Regions from separate parts of the Micromonospora sp. HUAS YX12 genome, predicted to be linked through region 1. Evidence: riboswitches for the same ligand, from Rfam matches in the RefSeq annotation. Region 1 holds a riboswitch; the other holds the start of a gene.
The links. A riboswitch is a leader RNA that binds a small molecule or an ion and turns the genes downstream of it on or off. The one in region 1 is predicted to bind cobalamin.

Region 1 (5,524 bases):
GTCCGCTCAGCGCTGGAGCAGGCTGGACGCATCGAGGGTTCCTGGTACGTCGAACGCGCCTCGATGGACGCCGAGCGGGTGCTCCCCGTCGCGGACGTCAACCCCGCGACGGTCCCGTACTTCTCGATCGTCCTGGTGCCCGGCGACACGCGTCCCGGCGTCGCACGCTACGACCGGCCCGAACGCGAGCCGGTCCGGGCGGCGCCCGGCGCGGAGGTCGTCGTGGTCGGTCTGGGGCCCGGGCCGGACGAGTGGCTCTCCCCCGAGGCCTCGCACGTGCTGGCCGAGGTGGGCCACGTCGTCGGGTACGGACCATACGTCCAGCGTGTACCGCAGCGGCCCGGGCTGGTGCGGCACGCCTCCGGCAACAGCGTCGAGGTGGACCGCGCCCGCGAGGCGCTCGATCTCGCGTTGGCCGGTGAGCGGGTCGCGGTGGTCTCCGGCGGCGACGCCGGCATCTTCGGCATGGCGTCGGCCGTGTTCGAAGCTGCCGAGGACCCGCGCTACGCCGGCGTCGCGGTCCGCGTGGTGCCGGGCATCTCGGCGGTCCAGGCGGTCGCGGCCCGCGCCGGCGCGCCCATCGGCGCCGACTTCGCGGTGCTGAGCCTGTCCGACCGGCTCAAGCCGTGGGAGGTGGTGGAGAAGCGGCTGCGCTCCGTCGCCGAGGCCGACCTGGTGCTCGCGCTGTACAACCCGCGCTCGCGCTCGCGCACCGCGCAGCTGGCGCGGGCCAAGGCGGTGCTGCTGGAGCAGAAGCCGCCGGGCACGATCGTGGTCGTCGGGCGCGACATCGGACGGACCGGCGAGAGCCTCTCCGTGACGACTCTCGGCGAGCTGGACGCGGAGTCCATCGACATGAGGTGCCTGGTGCTCGTCGGCGCCTCGGCCACCCGTGTCACCGGGAGCGGCCAGGTCTGGAGTCCTCGTTTCGTGCGGTGATCAAGGACGGGCGGGGCGCTCGCGGCCGGCCGCGTACAGAAACGACTCGCCGCCGCGGACATCCGGCCCCAGCGCCGGCCCGACGAGGATGACTGCTGCCTGGCGCAGTTGCGCGGCCTCCACCTGCGCACCGATGTCGGCCAGCGTCCCGCGCAGCACGAGTTCACCGGGCTGGGTCGCCCGGGACACCACCACGGCTGGGCACGTCGCGCCGTAGTGCCCGGCCAGCTCGGTGGCCAGCTCCCGGGTCCGGGTGACGGCCAGGTGCAGCGCCAGTGTCGCGCCGGTCGCCGCGAACGCGGCGAGTTTCTCCCCGTCGGGCATCGCCGTCGAGCGGGCCTGCGCACGGGTGAGCACGACGGATTGGGCCAGCTCGGGCACGGTCAGCTCGGCCCCCACGATGGCGGCGGCCGCGGCGTAGGCGGGCACGCCGGGGGTGATGTCCCACGGCACCTGGGCCGCGTCGAGCCGACGGGTCTGCTCGTGGACGGCCGAGTACAGCGACGGGTCTCCGGAACACAGTCGGACCACCTCCAGACCTTCGGCGTGCGCCCGGATCAGCTGAGCGGTGATCTCGTCGAGGTCGAGGTGCTGGGTGTCGACCAGGCGGGCGTGCGGGCGGCAGTGTCCGAGCACTTCCGCGTCCAGGTAGGTGCCCGGGTACAAGCAGACGTCGGCAGCGTCGAGCAGCCGCACGGCCCGCAGCGTGAGCAGGTCGGCGGCGCCGGGCCCGGCTCCGACGAAGTGAACGGTCATGATGCTCCCTTGGTGACGGACCACTGGCTGACCGCACGCCCCGGCGACCAGCCGGTGAAACGTCCGAGCGGTTCGGCTCGCTCGACGTGCAGCCGTACCAGCTCGCCGCCGTGGCGGTGGTAACGCTCCAGCAGGACAGCGTCGGTCTCGGCCGTGACGCCGTGCACGACGAGCCGCCCTCCGGAACGCAGCGCCGCCCAGCAACTGTCCAGCACGCCCGGCGTCGTCGCGCCTCCGCCGACGAACACCGCGTCGGGACGTCGCAGGTGGCGCAGTGCGTCGGGTGCCCGGTCCTGGACGACTTCGAGCGAGGGCACCCCGTGACGCTGCGCGTTGGCACGAACCAGGGCGGCCCGATCGGCACGTGGCTCGATCGCGACCGCGCGGGCTGTGGGCCACGAACGCATCCACTCCACCCCGATCGATCCGCTGCCGGCGCCGACATCCCACAGCAGTTGCCCGGGGGCGGACGACAACCGCGCCAGTGCGCTGGCGCGCAGGTCGCGTTTGGTGATCTGCCCGGTGTGCTCGAACGCCTCGTCAGGCAGCACCCCACCGGTCGCCCACCCCGGCCCGGTCCCCTGGACCTGCACGGCCACGATGTTCAGCCTCGGCACGCCGGCGACATTCCAGCTGTGAGCGACCGCCTCCACACGCGACTCAGCCGGCGACCCCAGGTCACCGAGCACGACCATCCGCGAGTCGCCCCAGCGGTGTTCGGTGAGCAACCCCGCGACAGCCGCGGGCGTCGACTCGTCACTGGACAGCACCAGCAGCCGGCGGCCCGCGGCGAGGGCCGGCACGAGCAACCGGAGATCCCGGCCCACCAGGCTGATCACCGTCGTGGTCTCGGCCGGCCAGCCCAGCCGTGCACGCGCGAGAGCGACCGATGACACCGCCGGCACGACCGTCACCCGTTCGGCGCCGAGGACATCCAGCATCGTCGTGCCGATGCCGGATACGAGCGGATCCCCCGAGGCGAGTGCGACGACCGGTTCACGGCAGCCCTCCAGCATGCCGGCGAGGCGTTCCCGGAGCGGGGAGGGCCAGACGACCCGGTCCTGCCCCTTGACCGCGGGCATCGACTCGAGGTGCCGGCGGCCGCCCAGCAGGGTCGCCGCGCTGCGTACCAGTGCTCGGGCCGGTTCGGCCAGACCCGCCCAGCCGTCGGCTCCGAGCCCGACGACGGTGACGTGCGCACTCATGGGGGTGAACCTTAGCCCGGTGTGTTCCGGACCCGGGCCCCTGCCCGGACCGTCCGGACAGCGTCTAGGGTGGCTGGCAAGGTTCGAGGTGCCCCACAGCTGACGGCTACGGGGAGAATCTGGGAAGCCGGTGAGAGTCCGGCACAGGGCCCGCTGCGGTGACCCCGGCACAGACCGGGGAAGTCCGAAGACCGGCCTCGATCCGACCCGCGACGCGACCGCGACGCGGAACGCCATGGCAGATCGAGCGGGAGCCCTACATGCCAGCGCAGTACCCCTTCTGTGCCGTCGTCGGCTCCGACGACATGACCCTCGCCCTCACCCTGGTCGCCATCGACCCGCTCATCGGCGGTGTCCTGGTCCGTGGGGAGAAGGGCACCGCCAAGACCACCACCGTCAGGGCACTGGCCCACGTGCTGCCCCCCGTCCGGGTCTTCGAGGGCGACCGTTTCTCGGTTGATCCGGACGACCCCGCCGCGGCGTCCCCCGACGGACCGTTCGACCTGACCACACGAGTCGTCGAGCGCCCGGTTCGGCTCGTGGAGCTGCCGATCGGCGCCAGCGACGACCGGGTGACCGGCTCCCTTCAACTCGACGCCGCGCTGCGCGACGGTGTCGTCGCCTTCGAGCCGGGTCTGCTGGCTCGTGCCCACCGCGGCCTGCTCTACGTCGACGAGGTGAACCTGCTGCATGACCACCTGGTCGACCTGTTGCTGGACGCCGCCGCCACCGGGCGGGTGAGCGTCGAGCGCGACGGCATCTCCGTCGAACACGCCTCTCGGTTCGTGCTGATCGGCACGATGAACCCCGAGGAGGGCGAGCTACGCCCGCAGCTGCTGGACCGCTTCGGCCTGACCGTCGAGGTGGCCGCTCCGCGCGACCCGGCGTTGCGGGCGGAGGCCGTTCGCCGCCGGCTGGCCTTCGACGCCGACCCCGACACGTTCACCGCTGCCTGGGCGCACGCGCAGGCACAGCTGCGCGCCCGTCTGGCCGACGCGCAACGCTCGGTGGCAGCGGTGACGCTCGACGATCAGACGCTGACGGCGATCGCCGAGATCTGTGCCGCGTTCGACGTCGACGGGCTCCGCGCCGACCTGGTGACCGCCCGGACGGCCGTCGCGCACGCCGCCTGGCAGGGACGCGACCAGGTGACCCGCGCGGACATCCGCGTGGCGGCCCGGCTTGCCCTGCCGCACCGGCGTCGGCGCAACCCGTTCGATGAGCCGGGCCTGGACGAGGAACGTCTCGATCAACTACTCGGCCGCGACGATCCCGGCCCCGAGGATGACGGCCCGGGTGACGGCCCCGGCGGAACGCCGCACGACGATCGGGCCGAGCAGGCCCCGGGCGGCACGTCGGAGTCCCTTCCGCGCTCCGGCGCGGAGCCCGGCCGCCAGGCACCGCCGGCGGATGCGGCGAGCGGGACGGTCGTCCCGGCCGGCCAGCCGGTACGCGCCCGGCTGCTCGTCGTGCACGGTACCGGTGAGGGGCAGTCCGGACGCCGCTCGCGAGCGCGCACCCCGCAGGGCCGCGTCGCCGGGGTGAGACGCGACCGGTCCACCTCCGGTCGGCTTCACCTGCCCGCCACGATCGCCGCCGCCGCACCGCACCAGGTCTCCCGCGGCGGTCTCACCGCCGGCCGGGGCCTCGTGCTGTCCTCCACCGACCTGCGTCGGGCCGAGACCGTCGGCCGGGAATCCAACCTCGTCCTGCTCTGCGTCGACGCGTCCGGGTCGATGGCCGCTCGGCGCCGCATGGAGCAGGTCAAGACAGCGGTCCTCGCGCTGCTGCTGGACGCCTACCGTCGCCGTGACAAGGTGGCCCTGGTGACGTTCCGCGGGCACACCGCGGACGTCGCGTTGCCGCCGACCGGCTCGGTCGACGTCGCCTCACGCCGTCTGGCGCAGCTGCCCGCCGGCGGACGAACCCCGCTCGCCGAAGGCCTTGAGCAGTCGGCGGAGGTTCTGCGCCGGGAGGCGCTGCGCGACCCGTTGCGCCGTCCCTTGCTCGTGGTCGTCACCGACGGGCGTGCCACTGCCGGGCCGGATGCGCTCGGCCGAGCCCATCGCAGCGCCCGGCACCTCGCCGCGTCCGCCGTGCAGAGCGTCGTCGTCGACTGCGAGACGGGCCGTTTCCGGCTCGGGTTGGCGGCTCAGCTCGCCGCCCACCTGCGGGCCGAGCACATGCCACTCGGCGAGGTGACTGCCGACGGTCTCACCGGCGTGGTGCACGCCGCGACCGCACGGCGCGAGCGGGTGGCCTGATGCCGCAGGGCAAGCCGCTCATCGTTCCCGAAGACGGGCTCAGCACGCGGCAGCGTCGCAACCGCCCGCTGCTCATGGTCCACACCGGTAACGGCAAGGGGAAGTCGACCGCCGCCTTCGGCCTGGCGATGCGGGCCTGGAACCAGGGCTGGGACATCGGTGTCTTCCAGTTCGTGAAGTCCGCCAAGTGGCGCATCGGCGAGCAGACCGTGCTCGAACGCCTCGCCCGCCTGCACGAGGAGACCGGTGAAGGCGGCCCGGTCGAGTGGCACAAGATGGGCTCGGGCTGGTCGTGGAGCCGCAAGAGCGGCACCGACGAAGACCACGCCGCCGCCGCGGCCGAGGGCTGGGCCGAAGTCA
Region 2 (5,524 bases), 1.4 Mb from region 1:
GGACAGGTAGAGCCGGCCCTCGGGGGAGTTGACGTGCTGATAGAGGTTGAGCACCAGGTTGTTGGCGACGATGGTGTCGCCGGTGGCGAAGAACGCCACCAGCCGCGACACCAGGTGCCGTTCGGCCGGGGACAGCCTCGCCAGGTCGGCCAGGTCTCCGTGCAGGTCCACCTCCTCGACCGTCCAGGTGTTCTTGATGGCGTCCTTGAACCGGTCGAAGAAGCGCGGGTAGCGCATCGGCCGCAGGGTCAGGTCCATGCCGGGGTCGAGCAGCATGTGCCGGGTCGGCGCGGTGGTGGTCACTGGCATGCCTCGCAGCTCTCGGGGTTCTCCAGGGAACAGGCCGGCGCCTCGTCGTCGCTCACGGCGGAGACCACGCCGGAGACCGGGGCGAGCACCGGGGCGACGGTGGCCTGCTGGATGCGGGTGGCGGGACGGGAACGCAGGTAGTAGGTGGTCTTCAGCCCGGCCTTCCAGGCGTACAGGTACATCGAGGAGAGCTTGCCGATGGTCGGCGCGCTCAGGAACAGGTTCAGCGACTGGGACTGGTCGACGAAGGGCGCCCGCGCGGCGGCCAGGTCGATCAGCGCCCGTTGCGGCAGCTCCCAGGCGGTGCGGAACAGCTCCCGCACCGGCGCGGGCAGCTCGGTGATGTCCTGCACCGAGCCCTCGGCCCGCTTGATCCGGTCGCGGACCTGCGGCGTCCACAGCCCGCGCGCCTTCAGCTCCCGCACCAGGTACGTGTTGACCTGGAGGAACTCCCCGGACATGGTCTCGCGCTTGAACAGGTTGGACACCTGCGGCTCGACGCACTCGTAGCAGCCGGCGATGGAGGCGATGGTGGCGGTCGGCGCGATCGCCACCAGCAGCGAGTTGCGCAGCCCGTGCGCGGCGATCCGCTCGCGCAGCGCCGCCCACCGCTCCGCCTGCGCCGGCTCCGCGCCCCACAGGTCCGGGTGCAGGTCACCCTTGGCGGCCCGGGTCTGCGGGTACGCCGGATGCGGGCCGAACTGCTCGGCCAGCCCGGCGGAGGTCTCCAGCGCGGTCAGCAGGATCTCCTCCTGCACCCGGGTGGACAGCTCCCTGGCCTGCGCCGAGTCGAACGGCAGGCGCAGCGTGAAGAACGCGTCCTGCAACCCCATCAGCCCGAGCCCGACCGGCCGCCAGCGCGGGTTCGACGCCGCCGCCTGCTCGGCCGGGTAGTAGTTGATGTCGATCACCCGGTCCAGGAAGACCACCGCCGTGCGTACCGTGGCGCGCAGCCGCTCCCAGTCCACGCCGTCGGCGGTGACGTGGGCGCCGAGGTTCACCGAGCCGAGGTTGCACACAGCGGTCTCGGCGTCGTCGTTCACCTCCAGGATTTCGGTGCACAGGTTGGACAGGTGGATCACGTTGCCCGGCTCGCCGGTCTGGTTGGACAGCCGGTTCGCGGCGTCCTTGAACGTCATCCAGCCGTTGCCGGTCTGCGCGAGCGTGCGCATCATCCGCCCGTACAGATCCCGGGCCTTCACCGTGCGCACCGCGTTCTTCTCGGCCGCCCGGTACGCGGCGTCGAACGCCTCGCCGTACAGGTCGGGCAGCTCCGGCGCGTCCGACGGGTCGACCAGCGACCACTCGCCGTCGGCCTCGACCCGGCGCATGAACTCGTCCGGGATCCAGTTGGCCAGGTTGAGGTTGTGCGTCCGCCGCGACTCCTCGCCGGTGTTGTCCCGCAGCTCCAGGAACTCCTCCACGTCCGGGTGCCACGGCTCCAGGTAGACGCAGGCCGCGCCCTTGCGCCGGCCGCCCTGGTTGACCGCGGCCACCCCGGCGTCGAGCGTCTTGAGGAACGGCACGATGCCGTTGGACCGGCCGTTGGTGCCCCGGATCAGCGCGCCCCGGCCGCGTACCCGCGACCAGGAGATGCCGATGCCGCCGGAGAACTTGGACAGCTTCGCCACCTGGTGGTACCGCTCGTAGATCGAGTCCAGCTCGTCGCGCGGCGAGTCGACCAGGAAGCACGACGACATCTGGGTGTGCCGGGTGCCGGAGTTGAACAGCGTGGGGGAGCTGGGCAGGTAGGCCAGGGCGGACATCAGCCGGTAGAACCCGATCGCCTCGCCCGGGGTGCGGGACAGCCCGCAGGCCACCCGCAGCAGCCAGTACTGCGGCGTCTCCACCACCAGCCGCGTCCGCGGGTGCCGCAGCAGGTAGCGGTCGGCCACCGTACGCAGTCCGAAGTACTCGAACCGCAGGTCGCCGTCGGGGTCCACGGCGTCGTCGAGCTTGCGGGCGTGCCGGGCCACGAACGCGGCCGTCTCGTCGCCGATCAGCCCCAGCCCGTGGGCGTACGCGATCGACTGGCTGAAGCTCGCCACGCCCTGACCGCGGACCTCCTTGTCCACGTACGCGGCGAGCAGCCGCGCGGCCAGCTTCGAGTACTGCGGCTCCTCGCCGATCAGCTCCGCCGCGGTCTGGATCGACAACCGGTCCAGCTCGGCGGTGGTCGCCCCGTCGTAGAGCCCGCTTATCGTCTTGGTGGCCACCCGCAGCGGGTCCACCTCGTCCAGGTCGGCGACCCAGCGCTCGACCGCCCGGACGATCTTGCCGACGTCCACCGGCTCGGTGTCGCCGTCCCGCTTGCGTACCCGCATCGCCGGCCGGCGGGCCTCGGCCCCGCCGGTCCCGGACGGGGGACTCTCCTGTACGACAGTCATGACCTCTCCTCGCTGTCACCGTCTGGAGACGGCGGGAGACGCCAACGGGCGCGGCGCACGGCCGGCCCGGCTGCTGGCGTCGGTCGTCCCGCGCGACCTCCGGCCGCCGTGCGCGGAGGCGCACGGCGCGCTGGCAGGTCTTCGGACTCGCGGGCCCGACCGGGTCGCCGGTCGCCTACTGGCCGTCGCTTCCCAGGCCGGTGGCCCAGTGCTGTTGACGGCTGTCGTTCCCACTCACCGCTGCGGGGCAGTCCCGGACTTCCACCGGGTTCCCTCTTGCCTCGGACGGACCAGTGACGGCCCGGCCGAACCAGCTGCGAGGAACACCATATATGGCGGTGAGGGCTTCCTGGCAACACCAGATGTCGTGTCGGCGTGTCGGATTGATCTCACCGTCCACAGTGCCTACCCCCGATTCCGGCGCGACGCGGCGGGCGCGATACTCGGCGTATGGGGAAAACCGGGCGCCGCTGGGCGTGGGTGGCGGTCCTGCTCGTCGGCGTCGGGCTCCACCTGCTGGTGCTGGAGACACTCGCCGGCACCGGGACCGTCACGTTCGTACCGGCGCTGATCGTGCTCGGCGCGTCCGTCGCGCCCGCCACGTTCCTGGCCTTCGCCCAGGGCCGGCCGGCCCGCCGCCCGGTCCCCGGCTCCGTCGTCGGCGTCGCCGCGCTCCTCGGCGGCGTGATCGGTGTCGTCGCCGCCGGCTGGCTGGAGTACGGCACGCTGCACCGCCTCGGCTTCCTGCCGATGGCGCTCGTCGGCCTGGCCGAGGAGACCGCCAAGCTGATCGTGCCGGCCGGCATCCTGATGCTGTGGCGGCGGCACCCGTCCCCGGCGCAGGGGCTGGTGATCGGCGTGGCCTCCGGCGCCGGGTTCGCCGCGCTGGAGACCATGGGCTACGCGTTCGCCGCGTTCGTCGGGTCGCAGGGCAACCTCGGCGCGGTCGAGCAGACGCTGCTGGTACGCGGCCTCACCGCGCCCGCCGCGCACCTGGCCTGGACGGGGCTGACGGCCGCCGCGTTGTTCACGTTCGCCGCCGCGCCCGGCGGCCGGAAACTGGCGGCCTTCCTGCTCACCTTCGCCGCCGCCGTCACGCTGCACACCTGCTGGGACACGTTCGGCACCCAGCCCGCGTACGTGTTCATCGGCGGCGTGTCACTGGGCTGGGTGCTGCTGCGCCTGTACCTGGACCGCGAGCGGCCGGCCGCGTCCGGGACGCCGGCCGCGCCGGCGCCCCGGGAGCCGGCGGCGCATCCCGGCTGAGCCGGACCCCCGGGCGCGCACGGTCATCAGGCCGGCGCCGATCCCGTCCCCGCCGCGGCCAGCGGGGCGGCGCCGAACGAGACCGCGAACCGCTTGCACCAGATCGACACGCTGCGCAAACCGTCCAGGTCCACCGACGCCGGGATGTCGTACGCCTGGTCGCCGATGTTGCCCTTGAGCCGGCCCAGCTCGACCCAGCGGCCGTCGTCGAACACCTGCCAGCCGGCACGGCCGGGCAGCACCTTCCGGTCGGTGAGCCAGACCCGCAGGTCGGGTCCGTCCGAGGTGTCCAGTCCCCGCAGGAGAAGCTGACGGCGCCCGTCGGCGAGGCGGACCAGCTGCGCCCGGCCGGACGTGTCGTGCTCGTGGGTGACGAAGTCACCGGCGGCGAGGACCACGTCGGCGGGCGCCGCGCCGGTCGACGGCGGTCCGCTCGTGCCGGTCGACGGCGGGCCGGTCGTGCCGGCCGGCAGCGGCTCCGCCACCGTGGGCAGGGCCTCGCGTACCTCGCGGTCGGTCACCAGCCGCCACGGCTGGAACAGGTACAGGCTCACCCCGAGGCCGGTGACGGCCACGACGGCGAGCACCGACAACACCACACGTCTTCTGCCCATGCCGTCACGGTAGGCGCGGACCCGGCGGAAAGATCTTTCCGTCCGCTTACGGCTCGACCGCGGGCCGCCGCACCGGGCCGCCGATGGGTAGCGTCTGGCCCATGGGGCGCTATGTGCTCGTCGTCGACGACGACCGGACGGTGAGCGACGTCGTCCGGCGCTACCTGGAACAGGACGGCTGCCGGGTCCGGCTGTCCTTCGACGGGCCGGACGCGCTCGCTGCGGCCGAGGAGGAGCCGCCCGACCTGGTGGTCCTCGACCTGATGATGCCGGGTCTCGACGGCATCGAGGTGTGCCGGCGGCTGCGTCGCCGGCTGCCCGGCCTGCCGGTGGTCATGCTCACCGCGCTCGGGGACGAGGCCGACCGGGTCGCCGGGCTGGAGGTCGGCGCGGACGACTACGTGACCAAGCCGTTCTCGCCGCGCGAACTCGTGCTGCGCATCAGGTCGGTGCTCCGGCGCGCGGCCCCGCAGGACCGGGGACCGACCGGGGTGCTGCGCGACGGGGATCTCACCGCGGACACCGGCCGGCGGGTCGCCGATCGCGGCGGCCGGTCGCTGTCGCTGACCGTACGGGAGTTCGACCTGCTCGCGTTCCTGCTGGCGAATCCGGGACGCGCCTGGTCGCGGGCCGAGTTGCTGGACCGCGTGTGGGGCTGGCGGTTCGGCGACCAGTCCACGGTCACCGTCCACGTCCGGCGGCTACGGGAGAAGATCGAGGACCACCCGGCGCAGCCCCGCCGCATCGTCACCGTGTGGGGCGTCGGTTACCGGTACGAGCCACAGGACGCGTCCCGGTGAACGAGCTGCTGGTCATCGGGCTCTACGCGCTCCTCGCCGGCGCGGTCGTCGGCGCGCTCGGCGTGGGCGCGCTGCGGCTGGTGCGCCACCGGTCGATCCTCGCGCACATCGCGGTGCTGCTCGCGGTCACGATCGCCTCGGTGACGGC

Region 2: another riboswitch for cobalamin. It lies ahead of ABIH81_RS26515 (ribonucleoside-diphosphate reductase subunit alpha); the one in region 1 lies ahead of ABIH81_RS20165 (VWA domain-containing protein).

What each region holds. Positions count from the first base shown of each region.
Region 1 is NZ_CP157974.1:4,189,231-4,194,754, reverse strand. It holds gene ABIH81_RS20180 (precorrin-2 C(20)-methyltransferase) at 1-939, shown strand, start outside; gene ABIH81_RS20175 (SAM-dependent methyltransferase) at 940-1,695, opposite strand; gene cbiE (precorrin-6y C5,15-methyltransferase (decarboxylating) subunit CbiE) at 1,692-2,900, opposite strand; cobalamin riboswitch at 2,970-3,115, shown strand; gene ABIH81_RS20165 (VWA domain-containing protein) at 3,161-5,164, shown strand; gene cobO (cob(I)yrinic acid a,c-diamide adenosyltransferase) at 5,164-5,524, shown strand, end outside.
Region 2 is NZ_CP157974.1:5,560,345-5,565,868, reverse strand. It holds gene ABIH81_RS26520 (ribonucleotide-diphosphate reductase subunit beta) at 1-309, opposite strand, end outside; gene ABIH81_RS26515 (ribonucleoside-diphosphate reductase subunit alpha) at 300-2,633, opposite strand; cobalamin riboswitch at 2,811-3,026, opposite strand; gene ABIH81_RS26510 (PrsW family glutamic-type intramembrane protease) at 3,147-3,962, shown strand; gene ABIH81_RS26505 (DM13 domain-containing protein) at 3,989-4,576, opposite strand; gene ABIH81_RS26500 (response regulator transcription factor) at 4,678-5,376, shown strand; gene ABIH81_RS26495 (HAMP domain-containing sensor histidine kinase) at 5,439-5,524, shown strand, end outside.